2 regions of the Pradoshia sp. Z5_111 genome follow, and region 2 is predicted to be linked to the other one. Evidence: riboswitches for the same ligand, from Rfam matches in the RefSeq annotation. Region 2 holds a riboswitch; the other holds the start of a gene.
What was found. Region 2 has a riboswitch for S-adenosylmethionine ahead of AC4D4A_RS12030 (methionine biosynthesis PLP-dependent protein). Riboswitches for the same ligand answer to the same signal wherever they lie in the genome.
Positions count from the first base shown of each region.

Region 1: another riboswitch for S-adenosylmethionine. It lies ahead of metK (methionine adenosyltransferase); the one in region 2 lies ahead of AC4D4A_RS12030 (methionine biosynthesis PLP-dependent protein).

Region 1 is NZ_JBZCPQ010000006.1:28,616-32,646, reverse strand. It holds gene asnB (asparagine synthase (glutamine-hydrolyzing)) at 1-768, opposite strand, end outside; gene metK (methionine adenosyltransferase) at 966-2,165, opposite strand; SAM riboswitch class I at 2,299-2,426, opposite strand; gene pckA (phosphoenolpyruvate carboxykinase (ATP)) at 2,805-4,031, shown strand, end outside.
Region 2 is NZ_JBZCPQ010000005.1:115,362-119,392, reverse strand. It holds gene AC4D4A_RS12035 (ABC transporter ATP-binding protein) at 1-576, opposite strand, end outside; gene AC4D4A_RS12030 (methionine biosynthesis PLP-dependent protein) at 707-1,807, opposite strand; SAM riboswitch class I at 1,993-2,097, opposite strand; gene AC4D4A_RS12025 (M42 family metallopeptidase) at 2,231-3,274, shown strand; gene AC4D4A_RS12020 (patatin-like phospholipase family protein) at 3,323-4,031, opposite strand, start outside.

The DNA.
Region 1 (4,031 bases), on a different contig from region 2:
AGGTACATCACTGCGCATATGCATGTTAATACTGTCATACATCACATCTTGAATTTCTTTAATCCAATCTGGTTCACTGCGCAGTATAGGTTTGAATTCAGCTTTCCAATATTGACGGATCTCCATAGGTTCTCCAATTTTCTTTGTAAAGCAATGTCCAGGCAATAATTTTTTCACATTCTTTGTCATCGTCGCTGGTTCTGGAATAAATTGAAAGGTAAGATAATGTTGCAAAGAAACAGGATCCAATTCTTGTTTTTCTAAAGCGTATATAATGCTTTTCTTCTCAGAGGCAAAATAAGTCTTATCCCCATCTTCCTTATAAAAAAATGGTTTAATCCCAAATGGATCACGGGCACCAAAAACAGATTTCTCCTGTTTATCCCAAATCACAAACCCAAACATCCCACGAAGCATTTCAACTGCCTTTTCCCCATATTGAACAAATGCCGCCAGGATTACTTCAGTATCTGAATTTGTAGAAAACGCCATGCCTTCCTTTTCAAGCACTACTTTCAATTCCAAGTAGTTGTATATTTCTCCGTTAAAAACAATCCAATAGCGTTCATTTTCATACGTTAAGGGCTGATGTCCACATTCAATATCAATGATGCTTAGTCTTCTGAAACCAAGCTGGATATGTTCATCTATATAATACCCCTCGTCATCCGGCCCTCTATGCGTAATCAAGTCATTCATACTTTTAATTAGTTCTGAATCCTGATTCGCTTGTTGGTGATCATGCATACATCCTACAAATCCACACATTATTATTCACTCACTACCTTTACTTTCGACTGTTTTTCATTTAAAAATATCAAAGAATTAGATTTTAGATATAAGCTAGCGTCCCGACAAAATACGATCCATTATACCCGATTTCATAGTTTCCTAATATTACCATATTTAGACAAAAAAAGAAAGAGGGCTTATCCCTCTTTCTAGAAATGTTTATGCTGTTTATCTTAGATGTTAGCTTCCGTACGCAGTACTTCTACTTTATCCGTTTTCTCCCAAGGAAGATCTAAATCATTGCGTCCAAAATGTCCGTAAGCTGCTGTTTGTTTATAAATCGGACGTCTTAAATCAAGCATTTTTATGATTCCTGCAGGGCGCAGATCAAAGTTAGCACGTACTAATTCAATTAATTTTTCCTCTTCAATTTTACCTGTACCGAACGTATCAATGGATATAGATACTGGCTGAGCTACACCAATCGCGTAAGCCAGCTGAACTTCTGCTTTATCTGCAAGACCTGCTGCTACAATATTTTTAGCTACATATCTGGCTGCATAGGCAGCAGAACGGTCTACCTTTGTAGCATCTTTACCAGAGAATGCTCCACCACCGTGACGTGCATATCCACCATACGTGTCTACGATAATTTTACGGCCAGTCAAGCCTGCATCCCCTTGTGGACCTCCGATAACAAAACGGCCCGTTGGGTTAATAAAATATTTAGTTTGTTCATCAATAAGGTGAGCTGGAACAACCGGTTTTATTACTTGTTCTTTTAAGTCTTTCTTAATTTGCTCCAGTGTTGTATCCGCGTCATGTTGAGTAGAGATTACGATTGTATCAATTCTAACCGGATTTTTGTTTTCATCATATTCCACTGTGACTTGTGTTTTTCCATCAGGACGCAAGTATGGCAGAACATCTTGTTTACGAACTTCAGCCAGCTTTCGAGATAATTGGTGAGCAAGAGAAATAGGAAGAGGCATTAATTCTTCTGTTTCGTTGCAGGCAAAACCGAACATTAGACCCTGATCTCCCGCCCCAATTGCTTCAATCTCTTCATCTGACATCGTGCCTTCTCTTGATTCCAAAGCTTGGTCTACACCTTGGGCGATATCTGCAGATTGTTCATCAATAGAGGTTAAGACAGCGCATGTTTCTGCATCGAAACCATATTTTGCACGAGTATAACCAATCCCTTTGATTGTGTCACGTACAATTTTTGGAATATCCACATACGTAGAAGTAGTGATTTCTCCCGCTACTAAAACTAATCCAGTGGTAACAGATGTTTCGCAGGCTACCCTTGCATTTGGATCCTTTGCTAATATTTCATCCAAAATGGCATCAGAAACCTGATCGCAAATTTTATCCGGATGACCTTCTGTTACAGATTCTGATGTAAACAAATGTCTTTTATTAGACATGTATATTTCCTCCTTCAGTTTCCCTGTTTATGGCTACTCATTATCTTTAATTATCTCCTGATTATACGAAAAAAGACCTTTCCCCTTTATAAAGAAAAGAGGAAAGGTCTGAGTCTCAGAAATCGGCCTTTCACTCTCATCGTTCAAGGCATTATAACCTTGCATCAAGTTAGCACCTTTGCGTGATTTCCATTAAAGGAATCAAACTGCAGGTTGCCCCGGCTTCATAGAGCTCGTCTCTCCACCGAGTCTTGATAAGAGTATCCATATCAAATGTATATAATATCTTATCCATCATTTTCTGTCAATAAATAAGCAGGAATATATTGTTAAGATAGACCTGAAGCTTCATCCTTTCCTAAAAGAAACACATTCCGACCTTAAGATTCGCATTTCTATTATGATATTGATATAATTAATTTACGAATATTCAAATAAATATACATTGTTATTTATCCATAAAGGTTGACTAATATCACTGTTTTTTTCACTATGGAAAATAATAATAATTATTCTTATATACTATATTAATCAATTGTTTTGAAAATTAACACAATTAGTATGGATAAATCAATTAAATGTGTTATACTAATTTCCATATAATATACTTACCAAAATTCTGGAAAAGGATGATACCTTATGAACAGTGTAGGAGTTTCCAATGAATTGAAACAATTACTTACTCATGATAATATTCACATTCAGCTTTCAGTGCCACAACTAGTTGAAAAAGTATTAACCAGAAAAGAGGGCATCCTCACATCTACTGGAGCTATTAAAGCTGAAACAGGTAAATATACCGGCAGATCCCCAAAGGATAAATATATTGTAGAGGAAGCTGCTACTAAAGATAAAATAGCCTGGGGAAGCGTCAATCAAGCAATATCTGAAGATGCATTTTCTAAATTATATGATAAAGTTATCGATTACCTCGAAAAACGAGATGAATTATTTGTATTTAATGGGTTTGCTGGAGCTGCAACAGACTACCGCCTTCCTATACAAGTAATCAATGAATATGCCTGGCACAATTTATTTGTACATCAGTTGTTTATCCGCCCCACTAAAGATGAGCTTGAAAACCATTCGCCTGAGTTTACTATTATCTCAGCACCAGGTTTTAAAGCAAACCCTCTTGTGGACGGTACACACTCTGAGACGTTTATCATCATTTCATTCGAAAAAAAAGTGGTCTTAATTGGAGGCACTGAGTATGCAGGTGAAATGAAAAAATCCATTTTTTCAATCATGAATTACCTGCTGCCTGAGAATAATGTGTTCTCTATGCATTGTTCAGCAAATGTAGGTTTTGAGGGAGATGTAGCTCTTTTCTTTGGCCTATCAGGTACTGGAAAGACTACTTTATCAGCCGATCCAAATCGCCGCCTAATAGGTGATGACGAACATGGCTGGTCTCCTGATGGGGTATTTAACATTGAAGGCGGCTGTTACGCAAAATGCATCAATCTCACAGAGGAAAAAGAGCCTCAAATTTTTAATGCCATTCGCTTTGGTTCTGTACTAGAGAATGTAGTTGTAGACGAAGATACGAGAATTGCTGACTATGATAATGGAATGTTAACTGAAAATACCCGGGCAGCTTACCCAATCGAAGCCATGCAGAATATCGTCACACCAAGTATAGCAGGCCATCCCAATACCATCATCTTCTTAACTGCTGATGCTTTTGGTGTTCTGCCTCCAATCAGCAAGTTAACAAAAGAACAGGCAATGTATCATTTCCTAAGCGGTTATACGAGTAAATTGGCAGGAACTGAACTCGGAATTACTTCACCACAGGCAACGTTTTCTACCTGCTTCGGTTCACCGTTCTTACCATTACATCCAACAAAATATGCTGAGATG
Region 2 (4,031 bases):
AAAAATAGTTTTCCCCTCACTTGCCAGCAGACCCAGTAATTCTTTGATGATCATAACGCTATTTGCGTCGAGGCCGCTTAACGGTTCATCTAAAAATAAAATATCTGGATTATGAAGAAGGCTTGAAATTAACAGAACCTTTTGCTTCATCCCTTTTGAATAACTATTTATTCGTGAATCATACATTTCTTCAATGTTTAATAGCCTCATTAATTTAAAAGCCTTCTGGTCAGCCTGCTCATAAGACAAACCATATAGCTCGCCTATAAAAGTCAAATATTCTCGTGCAGTCAATACATCATATAAATCCGCCAATTCAGGCACATAGCCAATTCTATTTTTATAGGTGATCCTATCCTCAGAAAGCTCTTTATCAAAGATCTTCACTGAGCCTGTATAGTCTGTAAGGAGTCCGAGTAATATTTTAACCGTTGTTGTTTTTCCTGCCCCATTGGGACCTATATATCCGATAATTTGTCCCTTGTTTACATTAAGATTAATTCCTCGAAGAACTTCTTTCGACCCATAATGCATTTGAAGATTACTAATAGAAATCACCTGTTCAGCCATTTTCATTCTCCCCAAAGACCCATTTTGGTTTAGTATAACAAAACGGGTCTTTAATTTACATAATTTTCCGATTTATCCTTTTCAGGTATTACTTCTGGAATGCTTCATGATGCACCTAAATGCCTGTAAAGTTAACCTAAATCGATAATGATTCAAAAGCTTGAATAAGATCATCAATCAAATCATCTGCATGCTCAATCCCAACAGAATAGCGCAGCAAACAATTACAGACCCCATTTTGTGTCCGCACTTCCTCAGGGATATCCGCATGTGTTTGTGTAGCAGGGTATGTCATTAAGCTTTCTACTCCACCCAGACTTTCAGCAAAGGATATGATTTGAAGGCTTTTTAAAAATGGATTGACCCATTCCTCTGATTTTAGCCGGAACGATATCATCCCCCCTTTACCAGGATAAAGGACATCTGTCACTTCTTCTCTTTCTCTTAAAAATCTGCTGATTTTCTTAGCATTTTCCTCATGCTGCCTCATCCGTAGGCTCAATGTTTTCATTCCTCTCATCACAAGCCAGGAGTCAAATGGGGGCAGCACGGCTCCTGTGGCATTTTGATATTCCTCTAAAAGCGCACCAACCTCTGCACTCTTTGAGACAATTAAACCTGCCAACACATCATTATGTCCTGCTAAATATTTGGTGGCACTGTGGACAACAATATCTGCTCCCTGCTCAATCGGTCTTTGTAAAATGGGTGTATAAAACGTATTATCTACGATGAGCAGTAGATTGTTAGATTGGGTCAATTGAGCAATTTCTTTAATATCCATTTCCTGCATAAGCGGATTTGTCGGAGTCTCTATAAAGAAGGCCTTCGTATTTTCCGTAATGGATTCAGCAAAATCTTCATATGTTTGGCAATAGGTAAACTTGATGCCATATGTCTTCCATATTTGTTCAAATAACCGGTAGGTCCCTCCATAAAGATCAGCAGAGACGGCTATTTCATCGCCTGGAGAAAATAAGCATAGCAATGAGTGAATGGCAGCCATGCCTGAACTATAGGCAAATCCCTGTTCACCACCCTCTAGCTCGGCAATTGCTTCCTCTAATAATTTTCTGGTTGGGTTCCCTGTTCTTATGTAATCAAACCCTGTTGATTCCCCTATTCCGTTATGGCGATAGGCTGTGGAAAAATAAACTGGCGGATTAACAGTACCTGTTTGTGTTTCACTTCGATTGCCTATTTGAGCTAAGAGTGTTTCAATTTTAACTGTTGTCATATGTATGACTCCTCTCTCTTTATTAATCCCCAAAATACAGTTATTCTGATTTACCTTCGTCCGGCTCTTATACACCATCATATGTTGCGAATTTCCTCAATCTGCTCATTTTGCCAGTGAATGAAAAATAGGCTTATAAACGAAAAAAGTCTTCAAGAAGAAGACTTTTCATTAAAATGAGCTCCTTCTTATCGGCCAGGAATGATTCTTCCTGCAGGAATTAGCACCTTTCCATATTGGCGGTTGCTGAGATTTCACAGGGCCTGTCCCTCCATCTCTCTTGATAAGATTTTTCAGAATATTTATTTAACTATAAATTTACAGTCCCACTGCTAAAAAAGCAAGTTATTTCTGCCTTTATTGTCCAACTTTTTAACAAAGGTATATAATAAATCTATCCATAAAAAGGAGTGATTCGAAACCATGAAAGCCAATGGTCAGGAAATTTTCCAGTACATAAAAAACCTTGTATCCATTCCAAGTCCGAGCGGCTATACAACGGAAGTGATTGATCATGTAGCAAAGTTTTTACAATCTCAAGGAATACCTGCAGTAAAAACAAATAAAGGTGCCCTATTGGCAACAATCAAGGGGCAGGATGATACAAAGCACCGTTTTCTAACAGCCCATGTAGACACATTAGGTGCTATGGTGAAAGAAATCAAACCAAGCGGACGTTTAAAATTATCAATGATCGGCGGATTTCGCTGGAATTCTGTGGAGGGCGAATATTGTAAAATCCATACTTCTGAAGGGAAAACGTATACAGGGACAATACTATTAAACCAAACCTCAGTCCATGTTTATCAGAAAATGGGGGATATTAAACGCGAGGATGCAACGATTGAAGTTCGAATTGATGCTGTGACTAAAAGCAAGACGGATACAGAAGGTTTGGGTATTTCCGTAGGTGATTTTGTTTCCTTCGAGCCACGCGTTGAATTGACAGACAATGGATTTATTAAATCCCGTCATTTAGATGATAAAGCGAGTGTCGGCATTTTAATGTACATCATTAAACAGCTAAAAGAAGAAGGTATCACTCTTCCCTATACAACTCATTTCTTAATTTCAAATAACGAAGAAATTGGCTATGGCGGAAACTCCAATATTCCTGCTGAAACCGTTGAATACCTAGCTGTAGATATGGGAGCCATTGGGGATGGACAATCTACGGATGAATACAGTGTTTCCATTTGTGCGAAAGATTCAAGCGGCCCCTATCATTATGGCCTTCGTCAGCATTTAGTCGCGTTAGCAAAGCAGCACAAGATTGATTACCGTGTAGATATATATCCTTTCTACGGTTCTGATGCTTCTGCTGCCATCCGTGCCGGTTATGATATCAAACACGGATTAATTGGACCTGGCATTGATGCTTCACATGCTTTTGAAAGAACCCATATCAGTTCTATTGAACATACTGCTCATTTAATCTGGAATTACTTACAATCAGAATTAGCCTAATTTCATACTTAATGTTAACCCATCACTATTTAACGTGATGGGTTTTTATTACAATAACCGTTTTATTTTTCCATAAGCAGCCTTGGCCTCAGCATATCCTTGATTGTATAGCTTTTTCAGCTTTTTAGGGTTACGCTCAACACGGCTGACATCTGATTTCACTAATGGACGAATAATAACGACAAGTCCCTTTTCCTCCTGTTCCTCCAAATAGCGGATCGTATCATTGTAAACGATATGCCGTTTGCGAAGGGCCTTTAGCAGCCCTTGATAGTTCTTATATTTTCTTTTTCCAAGCCAATCAAACGACGACGCTTTCATATAGCCTTTGTTCCCGGTGAGCACAACGATATTTTTTGTATTCCCATCTGCTTGGGATTTTTGAATCGGTATTGGATCGGCAACTCCACCATCAAGCAACATCCTGCCATCATAAGAGATTTCCGGAGCAAAAAAAGGAATCGAACTGGAAGCGCGCAAAATCGTTATAATATCTTTTGTAAGGTGCTCTTTTCTGTAGTATACTGGTTCGCCTGTGACACAATCGGTAACACCGACGACAAACTGTTCCTTTGCTTCACAAAAAGCCTTCATATCAAATGGAACCAGCTCATTTGGAAGTTTATCGAAAATAAAGTCCATTCCAAATAATTCACGTTTTTTCAGAAAACGTTTATAGGATAGGTATTCCGGATGTGAGACATAATCAATATTCGCCATATAATTACGGTCTATTTGCCGTGAAATATAAGAAGAG